DNA from 2 places in the Halomonas sp. MCCC 1A11062 genome. Region 2 is predicted to be linked to the other one. Evidence: predicted binding sites of a transcription regulator. Region 2 holds the regulator's gene; the other holds the start of a gene.
What was found. The regulator sigma-54, encoded in region 2, starts transcription at its own class of promoters, with help from an activator protein. The targets are predictions, from matches to a motif close to TGGCACNNNNNTTGCTNT.
Positions count from the first base shown of each region.

Region 1: HOP58_RS12005 (urease accessory protein UreD) is a predicted target of sigma-54. The motif match lies at 3,751-3,768, and genes of this name have one in related genera.

Region 1 is NZ_JABFTW010000009.1:123,113-128,516, reverse strand. Features, by position in the region: gene urtB (urea ABC transporter permease subunit UrtB) at 1-897, shown strand, start outside; gene urtC (urea ABC transporter permease subunit UrtC) at 901-2,043, shown strand; gene urtD (urea ABC transporter ATP-binding protein UrtD) at 2,040-2,879, shown strand; gene urtE (urea ABC transporter ATP-binding subunit UrtE) at 2,879-3,577, shown strand; gene HOP58_RS12005 (urease accessory protein UreD) at 3,803-4,696, shown strand; gene HOP58_RS12000 (urease subunit gamma) at 4,714-5,016, shown strand; gene HOP58_RS11995 (urease subunit beta) at 5,027-5,347, shown strand; gene ureC (urease subunit alpha) at 5,344-5,404, shown strand, end outside.
Region 2 is NZ_JABFTW010000004.1:48,572-53,975, forward strand. Features, by position in the region: gene rapZ (RNase adapter RapZ) at 1-306, opposite strand, end outside; gene ptsN (PTS IIA-like nitrogen regulatory protein PtsN) at 353-823, opposite strand; gene raiA (ribosome-associated translation inhibitor RaiA) at 830-1,138, opposite strand; gene HOP58_RS05635 (RNA polymerase factor sigma-54) at 1,247-2,668, opposite strand; gene lptB (LPS export ABC transporter ATP-binding protein) at 2,845-3,570, opposite strand; gene lptA (lipopolysaccharide transport periplasmic protein LptA) at 3,578-4,024, opposite strand; gene lptC (LPS export ABC transporter periplasmic protein LptC) at 4,102-4,722, opposite strand; gene HOP58_RS05655 (HAD hydrolase family protein) at 4,736-5,293, opposite strand; gene HOP58_RS05660 (KpsF/GutQ family sugar-phosphate isomerase) at 5,317-5,404, opposite strand, start outside.

The sequences.
Region 1 (5,404 bases), on a different contig from region 2:
AAGGTCAACCGTGCCGCAGAGACGCTCTACTTCGGTCTTTCGCTCGGCTCGGTGCTGGTGCTCGCCGCCATCGGCCTGGCCATCACCTTCGGGGTGATGGGGGTGATCAACATGGCTCATGGCGAGCTGATCATGCTGGGCGCCTATACCACCTGGGCCATGCAGCAACTGCTACCCGGTCAGCCGGGGCTGGCCCTGATACTGGCGATTCCCGCCGGGTTCATGGTCGCGGCGCTGGCGGGTATCGCCATCGAGCGCGGCGTCATTCAGTTCTTGAAAGGGCGGCCGCTGGAAACGCTCCTGGCCACCTTCGGTATCAGTCTGATCCTGCAGCAACTGGTGCGCACCGGTATTTCACCGCTCAACCGTACCGTGATCACACCGGAGTGGATGAGCGGCTCCATCGCCGTCAACGATGCGCTCTCTCTGACGCTCAACCGTATGTATGTGCTCGGCTTCGCCCTGGTGGTGTTCGCTGCACTGATGCTGATCATGCGCCGTACCCGCCTGGGGCTCGAGGTGCGGGCGGTGACCCAGAACCGCGCCATGGCGCGCTCCATGGGCATCCGCGCCACCCGAGTCGACATTCTCACCTTTGCCCTGGGTTCCGGAGTGGCGGGGCTGGCCGGCGTTGCGCTCAGCCAGCTCACCAACGTGGGGCCCAACCTGGGCCAGAACTACATCATCGACTCCTTCATGGTGGTGGTGTTCGGCGGCGTCGGCAATCTGTGGGGCACCCTGGTGGCGGGCCTCTCGCTGGGCGTGATCAATCAGGTTCTCGAACCCTGGGCCGGGGCCGTGATGGCCAAGATCATCGTGCTGGTGTTCATCATCCTGTTCATTCAAAAGCGCCCCCGCGGACTCTTCCCGCAGAAGGGCCGGGCGGCGGAGGGCTGATCCATGGATTCTTCTCGACTCTGGTTGCTACGGCCGTTCGGTGAGCGCTCGACGCTGATCTTTCTCGGCGTGCTGCTGGCCGCCATGACGCTGGTGACGTTGCTGCATGTGGCGCTGCCACCGGGGCATCCCCTCTATGTCAATGCTTATACCGTTAACTTGTTCGGCAAGTATCTGAGCTATGCGCTGCTGGCGGTGGCGGTGGATCTGGTATGGGGCTATCTCGGTATCTTGAGCCTCGGGCACGGCGCCTTCTTCGCTCTGGGCGGCTACGCCATGGGCATGTACCTGATGCGTCAGATCGGCGACCGCGGCGTCTATGGCCACCCGGTGCTGCCCGATTTCATGGTGTTCCTCAACTGGGACAGTCTGCCGTGGTACTGGCTGGGCTTCGACATGGCCTGGTTCGCCTTTTTGATGGTGCTGCTGGTGCCGGGAGCGTTGGCGCTGGTGTTCGGATTCCTGGCATTCCGTTCGCGGGTCACCGGGGTCTACCTGTCGATCATCACCCAGGCGCTCACCTTCGCCCTGATGCTAGCCTTCTTCCGCAACGAGATGGGCTTCGGCGGTAGCGACGGTTTGACCGACTTCCGTGAGTTATTGGGCTTCAACCTGCGCAGCAGCGAGACCCGGCTGGGCCTGTTTCTGGCCTCAGGCGTGGCGCTGGCGCTGGGCTACGTGCTGTGTCGGGCCATCGTCACCAGCAAGCTGGGTCGGGTGTGTGTGGCGACCCGTGATGCCGAGGCTCGCACGCGCTTCCTCGGCTATCGGGTCGAGCGCTTCCAGCTGTTCGTGTTCGTGGTTTCGGCCATGCTGGCGGGGCTTGCCGGGGCGCTCTACGTGCCTCAGGTCGGCATCATCAACCCCAGCGAGTTCTCGCCGCTGTTCTCCATCGAGATCGTGCTGTGGGTGGCCCTCGGCGGACGGGCGACGCTCTACGGGGCAGTGATCGGGGCGATACTGGTCAACTACGCCAAGACGGTATTCACCGGGGCGATGCCGGACGCCTGGCTGTTCGCCCTGGGCGGACTCTTCGTGCTGGTCACGGTGTTCCTGCCCAAGGGCGTGGCAGGGCTGCTGGCGCTCAGGCTACGCCGCCGTCGCGACGCTGACGGTTCGTTTTCCGGCAAGGAGGCATCGGCATGAGCATTCTGCGTTCCCTGGCCAGCCGTGATCGGGTATTCGATTTTCTGGTGCCCGCGGAGTCGCCGGTAGACGTGCGGCACGGGCCGATCCTCTACCTGGAGGATGTGACGGTCAGCTTCGACGGCTTCAAGGCGATCAACGATCTCAACCTGACCATCGACGACGGCGAGCTACGCTGCATCATCGGACCCAACGGCGCCGGCAAGACCACCATGATGGACATCATCACCGGCAAGACCCGGCCCGACAGCGGCCAGGTGTGGTTCGGCAGCCGTCACGACCTGCTGAGCATGAACGAGCCGGATATCGCCAGTCTCGGCATCGGCCGCAAGTTCCAGAAACCGACGGTGTTCGAGGTGCTCACGGTGTTCGAGAACCTGGAGCTGGCGATGGCCGCCGACAAGCGCATCCTGCCCACGCTCACTGCGCGCATGAACGGTGAGATACGTGATCACATCGACGAGGTGCTGGAGATCATCGGCCTGAAGGCGCTGCACGCCCGCCCGGCGGGCATTCTTTCCCACGGCCAGAAGCAGTGGCTGGAGATCGGCATGCTGCTGATGCAACGACCGCGTCTGCTGCTGGTGGACGAACCGGTGGCCGGCATGACCGAGCAGGAGATGGAGCGTACCGCCGAACTGCTCACCGGGTTGGCGGGAAAACAATCTGTTGTCGTGGTCGAGCACGATATGGGTTTCGTGCGCTCCATCGCGCGCAAGGTGACGGTGCTGCATCAGGGCAGCGTACTGGCGGAGGGCAGCATGGATCAGGTCTCCAGTGACCCACGGGTGATCGAAGTCTACCTCGGTGCCGAAGTCGAGGAGGAGACGCTCTGATGCTGGCGATCGACAAGCTCAACCAGTTCTATGGCGAGAGCCACACCCTGTGGGATCTCGACCTGGCCGTGCCTGCGGGGCAGTGCACCTGCGTGATGGGCCGCAACGGGGTGGGCAAGACTACCCTGATGAAGGCCATCATGGGCGAGGTGAAGGTCTCCTCTGGCAGCATTCGCTATGCCGATGATGTGGAGCTGACCAAGCGTCGGGTGGAGGATCGCTCGCGTCTCGGGATCGGCTACGTGCCCCAAGGGCGGCAGATATTTCCCTTGCTGACCGTGGAGGAGAACCTGCGCACCGGTCTGGCGGCTCGCGGAGATGGTCGACGCACCATTCCGGAGCGCATCTATGAGCTCTTCCCGGTGCTCAAGGAGATGGAGCACCGCCGGGGCGGGGATCTCTCCGGCGGCCAGCAGCAGCAGTTGGCCATCGGTCGTGCCCTGGTGATCGAACCCCGCTTGTTGATCCTCGACGAACCGGGCGAGGGCATTCAGCCCAATATCGTCACCCTGATCGGCGAGGTGATTCGCAAGCTGATCGAGGAGGACGGTCTCACCGTGCTGCTGGTGGAGCAGAAGCTGCCCTTCGCCCGGAAGTACGCCGACCGTTTCGTGATCATGGATCGCGGCAGGCCGGTGGCCAAGGGTGAGATCGCTGAGCTCTCCGATGCGTTGATCAAGGAGCACCTGACGGTATAGGGCGGCAGTGGCGATGCCCGCACCAGAAGGGTGCTGCGGACGATATTGGTGCGTGAGGTTGGTGCAAAAGCGCTGATCTGGCGCACCAAAAGGAGTCGGCGGGTCGCGTTTGCGGCCCGCTGATTTTTTATAAGCTGTTGTTTATAAAGGCGAGTTGAAGCGATTCACCAAGCTGGTACGGCCCTTGCTGAAGGGTTGGTCAGATATGTATGACACGAGCCGCCAATGACCGCTTTCGCCACCTCCGCTTTCGCCAAGCCAGCGACGCACTCCGGCCATCGCTTCGATGCCGAGCGTCACTGGGCGGCGTCGCTGGCGCTCGGCTTTGACTGCCGCGATGGGCGCACGCGTATGGTCGAGGCGTGCCACCGCGGCCCGCTGCGGGTGCAGCGGCCTTTCTATCCGGAAGGGCGAGATGGCGCCTGCCACGTTTACCTGCTGCACCCGCCCGGCGGGTTGGTCAGCGGTGATGCCTTGAGCATCGCCGCGCGGGTCGAGGCGCAAGCCCATGCGCTGCTGACCACGCCGGCCGCCAACAAGCTCTACCGGGCCGACAGCCACGGCGTGGCGTGGGAACAGCGCACCAGCCTGAAGGTATCGCCGCACGGCATTCTCGAATGGCTGCCCCAGGAGACCATCGCCTTCGATGGCTCGCGGGGCATGCAGGAGACGCTCATCGAACTCGACGCGGGCGCACGCTGCCTGGGCTGGGAAGTGCTGGCGCTGGGCCGGCCGGCGAGCCGGCTGCCCTATGTATCGGGACGCATCGATCAGCGCTTCCGGCTGTTTCGCGATGGCAAGCCACTGTGGTTGGAGCGCCAACCGCTTGACCCGGCACATCCGCGCTTCGCCGGTCGCTGGGGCCAGGGGGGCGCCAGCGTGCAGGCCACCCTGTGGGCCGTGGGTCTCGCCGACGAACCCGCAGCCATCGAGGCGCTGCGCGATGCGATAACGGCGAGCCCGCGCTGGGCGGTGACCGTGCGCCACGGCGTGCTGTTGTTGCGTTACCTGGGTCATGAACGCAACGAAGCCTGGGAGATCTGCCGGCAAGCCTGGGCCTGCCTGAGGCCACTGCTGATCGGTGTGCCCGCTCATCCGCCCCGTATCTGGTTCACCTGACTCACCAGGAGAGACGCATGGAACTGACCCCGAGAGACAAGGACAAGCTGCTGCTGTTCTCCGCCGCCCAGTTGGCCGAACGACGCCGGGCACGCGGCCTCAAGCTCAACTATCCCGAGGCCGTGGCGCTGATCAGCTTCGAGATCATGGAAGGCGCGCGCGATGGGCGCAGCGTGGCCGAGCTGATGAGCTACGGACGCGAGATCCTCGGCCGTGACGATGTCATGGACGGGGTGGCCGAGATGGTGCACGAGGTGCAGGTCGAAGCCACGTTTCCTGACGGAACGAAACTTGTGACGGTGCATACACCGATTGTCTAAGGAGCCATCCATGATCCCCGGTGAGTATCAATTGAAGGACGGCGAGATCGAGCTCTGCGCCGGGCGCGAGCGGATCACGCTGGAGGTGGCCAATACCGGCGACCGGCCGATCCAGGTCGGCTCCCACTATCATTTCGCCGAGACCAACCCGGCACTGGTCTTCGACCGTGCCAGGGCGCGCGGTTTTCGCCTGGACGTGGCGGCGGGCACGGCGATTCGCTTCGAGCCGGGCCAGACCCGTGAAGTCACGCTGATCCCCTTTGCCGGCAGCCGCCACATCTACGGCTTCCGCGGCGACGTGATGGGTAAGCTGGATGGAGGTGGCGCATGAGCTCTCATTCCCCCAATCGCATCAGCCGGCAGGCCTATGCCGACATGTACGGCCCCA
Region 2 (5,404 bases):
GGCGGAGTAGCGCTCGATCAGGATCCGCGCATCGGTGGTTAGGTAGACGATCTGACAGTCGACCTGCTTGGCGCGCAGCTCCTCCAGCAGCCTGGGGAACCGTTCCAGCGCGTGAGGAAGATTGCGTGCATCGATGCTCACGGCGATGCACTGCTGTACCGTGGGTGAGCCGCGCAGTTCGTCGACCAGCGAGCCGAGCAGCATCGCCGGAAGGTTGTCGATGGCGTAGTAGCCGATGTCTTCGAGCGCCTGCAGTGCGATCGACTTGCCGGAGCCTGAGCGGCCGCTGATGATCACAAGCTGCATTACGTTTCTCCTGATCAGGGGCTGGCCGAGCGGCAAGGGGTAGCGGTCAGGCCGAAGACTGTCGTCGGATGGCGTCGATCAGACGCTCGTGAAGTTCGCGCTGGCTTTCGCACTTGCGCAGCCGTGAACGGGTCTCGGCATCGTTCATCACGCCGGCTACCTGGCTCAGCAGCGACAGATGCGTATCGTCGGCCTCCTCGGGTACCAGCAGCACGAAGACCAAGTCGACCGGTTCGCCGTCGATGGCGTCGAAATCGATGGGCTCGGCCAGCTTGAGGAAGGCGGCGACTGGGCTGTGGCAGTGCGGGCTTCGCGCATGCGGAATGGCGACGCCGTTGCCGATGCCGGTGCTGCCCAGTCGCTCACGGCCGATCAATCGGCCGAAGACCTCCTGGCTATCGAGGCTCGGGGTGTTCTGCGCAATGAAGGTGCTGAAAAACTCCAGCACCCTCTTCTTGCTGCCCCCGGGAACGTCGAACAGCGCGCGTTCAGGGGGCAGTATGGTTTCCAGTGTCATGGCAACTCAGCGAATGCCGGCGCCCTGGGCGCGGGCCTGGGCCTTTTCCTTGTGCTTGACCAATTGGCGGTCGAGCTTGTCGGTCAGCGCATCGATGGCGGCGTACATGTCCGGGTCGGAGGCTTCGGCATGCAGGTCGGCACCGGCGGCATGCAGCGTGCAGGCGGCCTGTTGGCGCTCCTTCTCGATGGACAGGGTGACCTGGACGTTGGTGATGTTGTCGTAGTGCCGTTGGACGCGGCTAAGCTTCTCGCTCACGTAGTCACGCAGGGAATCGGTCAGTTCAACATGATGGCCGGTGATGTTGACTTGCATGACAAGCTCCTTCGTCCTTCGAGTGGTGGTTTGATTGTAACCCTTTTTGCCTCCTTGCAAACCCCTCCGAACGACGCTCTTGTCCGCTGTCAACGCTGCGTTTCGACTTCAACGAAAGCGCTTGCGTTCGCTCGAGGAGGGTATCCCCAGCGCTTCACGATACTTGGCCACGGTGCGGCGCGCCACCTGAATGCCGTCGTCGGCCAGCAGCTCCACCAGGCGGCTGTCCGAGAGCGGCTTGCGCGGTGGCTCGTCGGCGATCAGCTTGCGAATGCGGGCGCGAATCGCGGTGCTGGAGTGAGCGTCCCCCTCGCCGTTGCCGCCGACATGGCTGGAGAAGAAATACTTCAGTTCGAATACGCCGCGCGGCGTGTGGATGAACTTCTGCGTCGTCACCCGCGATATGGTCGACTCGTGCATCTCCACGGCCTGGGCGATGTCGGCCAGCACCAGGGGCTTCATCGCCTCCTCGCCCTGCTCCAGGAAGTCGATCTGGCGGGCCATGATCTCGCGCCCCACCCGCAGCAGGGTGTCGTTACGGCTGGCCAGGCTCTTCATCAGCCAGCGAGCTTCCTGAAGGTGGTCCTTGAGAAACTGGTTGTCCTGGCTCTTGTCGGCGCGCCGCACCAGGGCGACGTAGTCGGGCTGGATGCGCAGCCGTGGCAGCGCTTCGGCATTGAGCTCTACGCGCCAGCCGGACTCGTCGTGATAGGCGACCAGGTCGGGGGTGATGTAGTTGCTGCCGACCTCGGCATAGTCGCTGCCGGGGCGGGGGTTCAGGGAGCGTACCAGGGCAATGGCGTCGTCGAGGGCCTCGTCGTCCAGGCTCAGGCGGCGCTTGAGCAGGCGGCGGTCGTCGGCGGCCAAGGCCTCGAGAAACTGGCGCACCAGGCGGCGTGCCTGGGGCAGCAGGGGAGTGTCGTCAGGCAGGGTGGCGAGCTGCAGCATCAGGCATTCGCGTAGATCCCGGGCGAAGACACCGGTGGGTTCGAACTGCTGCAGGCGCAGCAGCACCTGCTCGACCTCGCGGGTGGGCAACCCCTCGAGGCCCTGGCGCCGCAGGCCGTCGCGGATCTCTTCCAGCGGCTGGGTCAGGTAGCCGGTGCCGTCCACGGCATCGATCAGGCTCTCGGCAATCTGGCGCTGACGCTCGTTCACATCGATCATCGCCAACTGCCACATCAGGTGGCCGGCCAGCGTCTGCCCAGAGGCCTGGCGTTCGAAGTCGGGGCCTTCACCGGTGGCGCCGGCGGCGCCGCTGCCATGATCGGGATAGGTATCCGTCCAGTCGCTGTCGGTGGAGAGCTCACCGGGAATTTCGCTGGCCCAGTCGTCGCTCTGGGGTTCGCTGACGGCCTGTTCGCCGAAGCCGTCGTCGAGCTCCAGCATGGGATTGGACTCGAGAGCTTGCTGGATCTCCTGGCGCAAGTCCAGGGTGGAGAGCTGCAGCAGCGCGATGGCCTGCTGTAGCTGTGGTGTCATGGTCAGCTGAGTGCCGACTCGCAGTTGCAATGATGCTTTCATGGCCATGAGAATAATGGGCTCATTTGCCGGAAAGACTCTACCCTAGACTGGCCGAGGATCACTTGCAAGAGCTCGAGGCTGCAATAAGCATGCCATCGGCAATATTCATGCCTGTTAGAAGCTTTTAATTTAAGATCAGATTCTTGCTTGTCGGCGAAGAATGCGTTATGGGCGCGAGAGCGCTATAGCCGGAAGTCCTCGCCGAGATAGACTTCGCGCACGCGCCGGTTGGCCAGGATGGCTTCGGCGTCACCTTCCGCGATGATCTGGCCGTCGCCGACGATATAGGCCGAATCGCAGATGTCCAGCGTCTCGCGAACGTTGTGATCGGTGATCAGCACGCCGATGTCGCGGGCCTTCAGCTGGCGGATGATGCCCTTGATCTCGCCCACCGAGATCGGGTCGACCCCGGCAAAGGGCTCGTCCAGCAGAATGAAGGCCGGCTCGGTGGCCAGCGCCCGAGCGATTTCCACTCGCCGCCGCTCACCCCCGGACAGGCTCATGCCCAGGTTGTCGCGGATGTGCGTGACGTGAAAGTCCTCCAGCAGCTGCTCCAGGCGCTGCTGACGCCCCTGACGATCCAGGTCCTTGCGTGTTTCCAGGATTGCCATGATGTTGTCGGCCACCGAGAGCTTGCGGAAGATCGAAGCTTCCTGAGGCAGGTAGCCGATGCCCGCCTTGGCGCGCTCGTGCATGGCACTCTTCGAAAGATCTAGATCGTCGATGCAGACGTTGCCGGCATCGGCCTTGACCAGCCCCACGATCATGTAGAACGAGGTGGTCTTGCCGGCTCCGTTGGGGCCGAGCAGCCCCACCACGCAGCCCTGTTCGATGGAGAGACTGATGTCGTGCACCACGCGCCGGCGCTTGTAGCTTTTCGCCAGGTGACGGGCGTGCAGGGTCTTCATCGCCATCTCAGCGCTCCGGCTGCAGGGTCATGCGAATGCGTTGGCGTCCTTCGACGCCTTCGCTCTCGGCGCGGGCCTGAACCACGCGACGGTCGAGGAAGTACTCGAGATAGCCGCCATCGAAGGTGTCCCCACCCTGGTGCAGCTCGGCGCGGTCGATCAGTTCGACGCGGCGTTCGGCCGCGTGATAGATGACGGTACGTCCCCAGCCGCGGACCACGGGCTGATCGGGGTCGGGCTGCTGTTCGAGGTAGGCGCGCTCGCCGCGGGCCGTGGCGCGTGACAACTCTCCGGCCGCGTTGCGCCGGAGCTCGACGCGGTCGCCGGTGATACGCATGGTGCCCTGGCGAATGTCCACGTCGCCGGTGTAGACCGCCGTGCCGGCGACATCGTCGAGATCGAGCCGGTCGGCCTCGATATGGATGGGCTGGTCGGCGTCGCGCTGCTGGGCCATGCTCGCGGCAGGGCTCCATGCCAGGCCGATCAATGCCAGGGTGAGCAGCATGCGTGGCGTTGGAAGCTTGCGTCGCTTCATGGCGTGAGTTCCTCCAGGGTGACGGGGTCGGCCTGTCCCGGCTGAGCGCCTTCCGGGGGATGATAGCCGCGCACATTGTCGGTCAATCGTGCCCGGTTGTCATGGATCCAGACGTCGAAGCGTTCGCCGCGCATGTGCTGCGGCGGTTGCTGCAGCAGCGCCGGCGTATCGCTCCAGGCGTGTCCGACATTGGCGTCGTAGTGCAGCACCTCGGTATCGAGTTGCCAGCGCTCCTCGGGGGCGAAGAGCCGTGCGTCGCCGGTCAAGGTCAGCGGGTTGCCGCCCGGGCCGAGCCGCCCCTCCTGGCTGTTCGCCACCCACTGTCGTCCTTCGCGGTCGATCAGGTGCGCCAGCGGCGTGACGGCACGTGTCACGTCGTCGTGGGGGGTGTGTACCAGGCGCGGGCTCTCCAGCCGCTGATGAGCGCGGCCTTCGAAATCGAAGCGTGTCAGGCGGGCCTGCTCCAGGAAGTAGTCGGGCTCGCCGGCTTCGTCGGTGGGTACCGGGCCGGGGGGTGGGGGCCGCCATGGGTCCAGCCAGGTGATCAGGCCGCCCAGAGCCAGCAGCAGCAGAAACAGCCAGATACGGAACGAGGGGCGCGGCAGACGACGCAGCATCGGCGGGGCGACCTCAGCGCTTGCCGTGCAGGTAGGTGTCGATCAGGGCGTCGCGATGTCCCTGCGCCTCGAGCAGCAGGTCGCAGATCTCGCGCACTGCGCCATGGCCGCCGCTGCGCTCGGTCACGTGATCGGCTAGGGCGCGGATGTAGGGCGGGGCGCCGGGCACGGTAATGCCGACACCTGCGCGCTGGATGGGCGCCAGGTCGGGCAGGTCATCGCCGCAGAAGGCGACCTGCTCGAGCTCGATGCCTTTGCGATTGCAGAGTTCGCGGAGAGTGGTGAGCTTGTCTTCGCAGCCCTGAAAGACATGATCGACGCCCAGTGCGGCGGCGCGATGGCTGACCATGGGTGACTCCCTGCCAGTGATGAAGGCGACCTGTAGCCCGGCGCGGCGCAGCAGCTTGATGCCCAGGCCGTCCTGAGTGTGGAACGCCTTGATCTCCACGCCGTCGGCCTGGAAATAAAGCCGACCGTCGGTGAGCACGCCATCCACGTCCAGGGCGAGCAGGCGGATCTTGCGCAAGCGGTCGAGCAGACGCGGGTCGAGGGTCGAGGTGGCGAGCGCCATGGGCTCTCCTTGTCAGAGTGAATTCAGATCACGCCGCTTCGCAGCAGGTCGTGCATGTGCAGGGCACCGATCGGGTGACCATCGTCATCGACCACGGCCAGCGCCGTGATC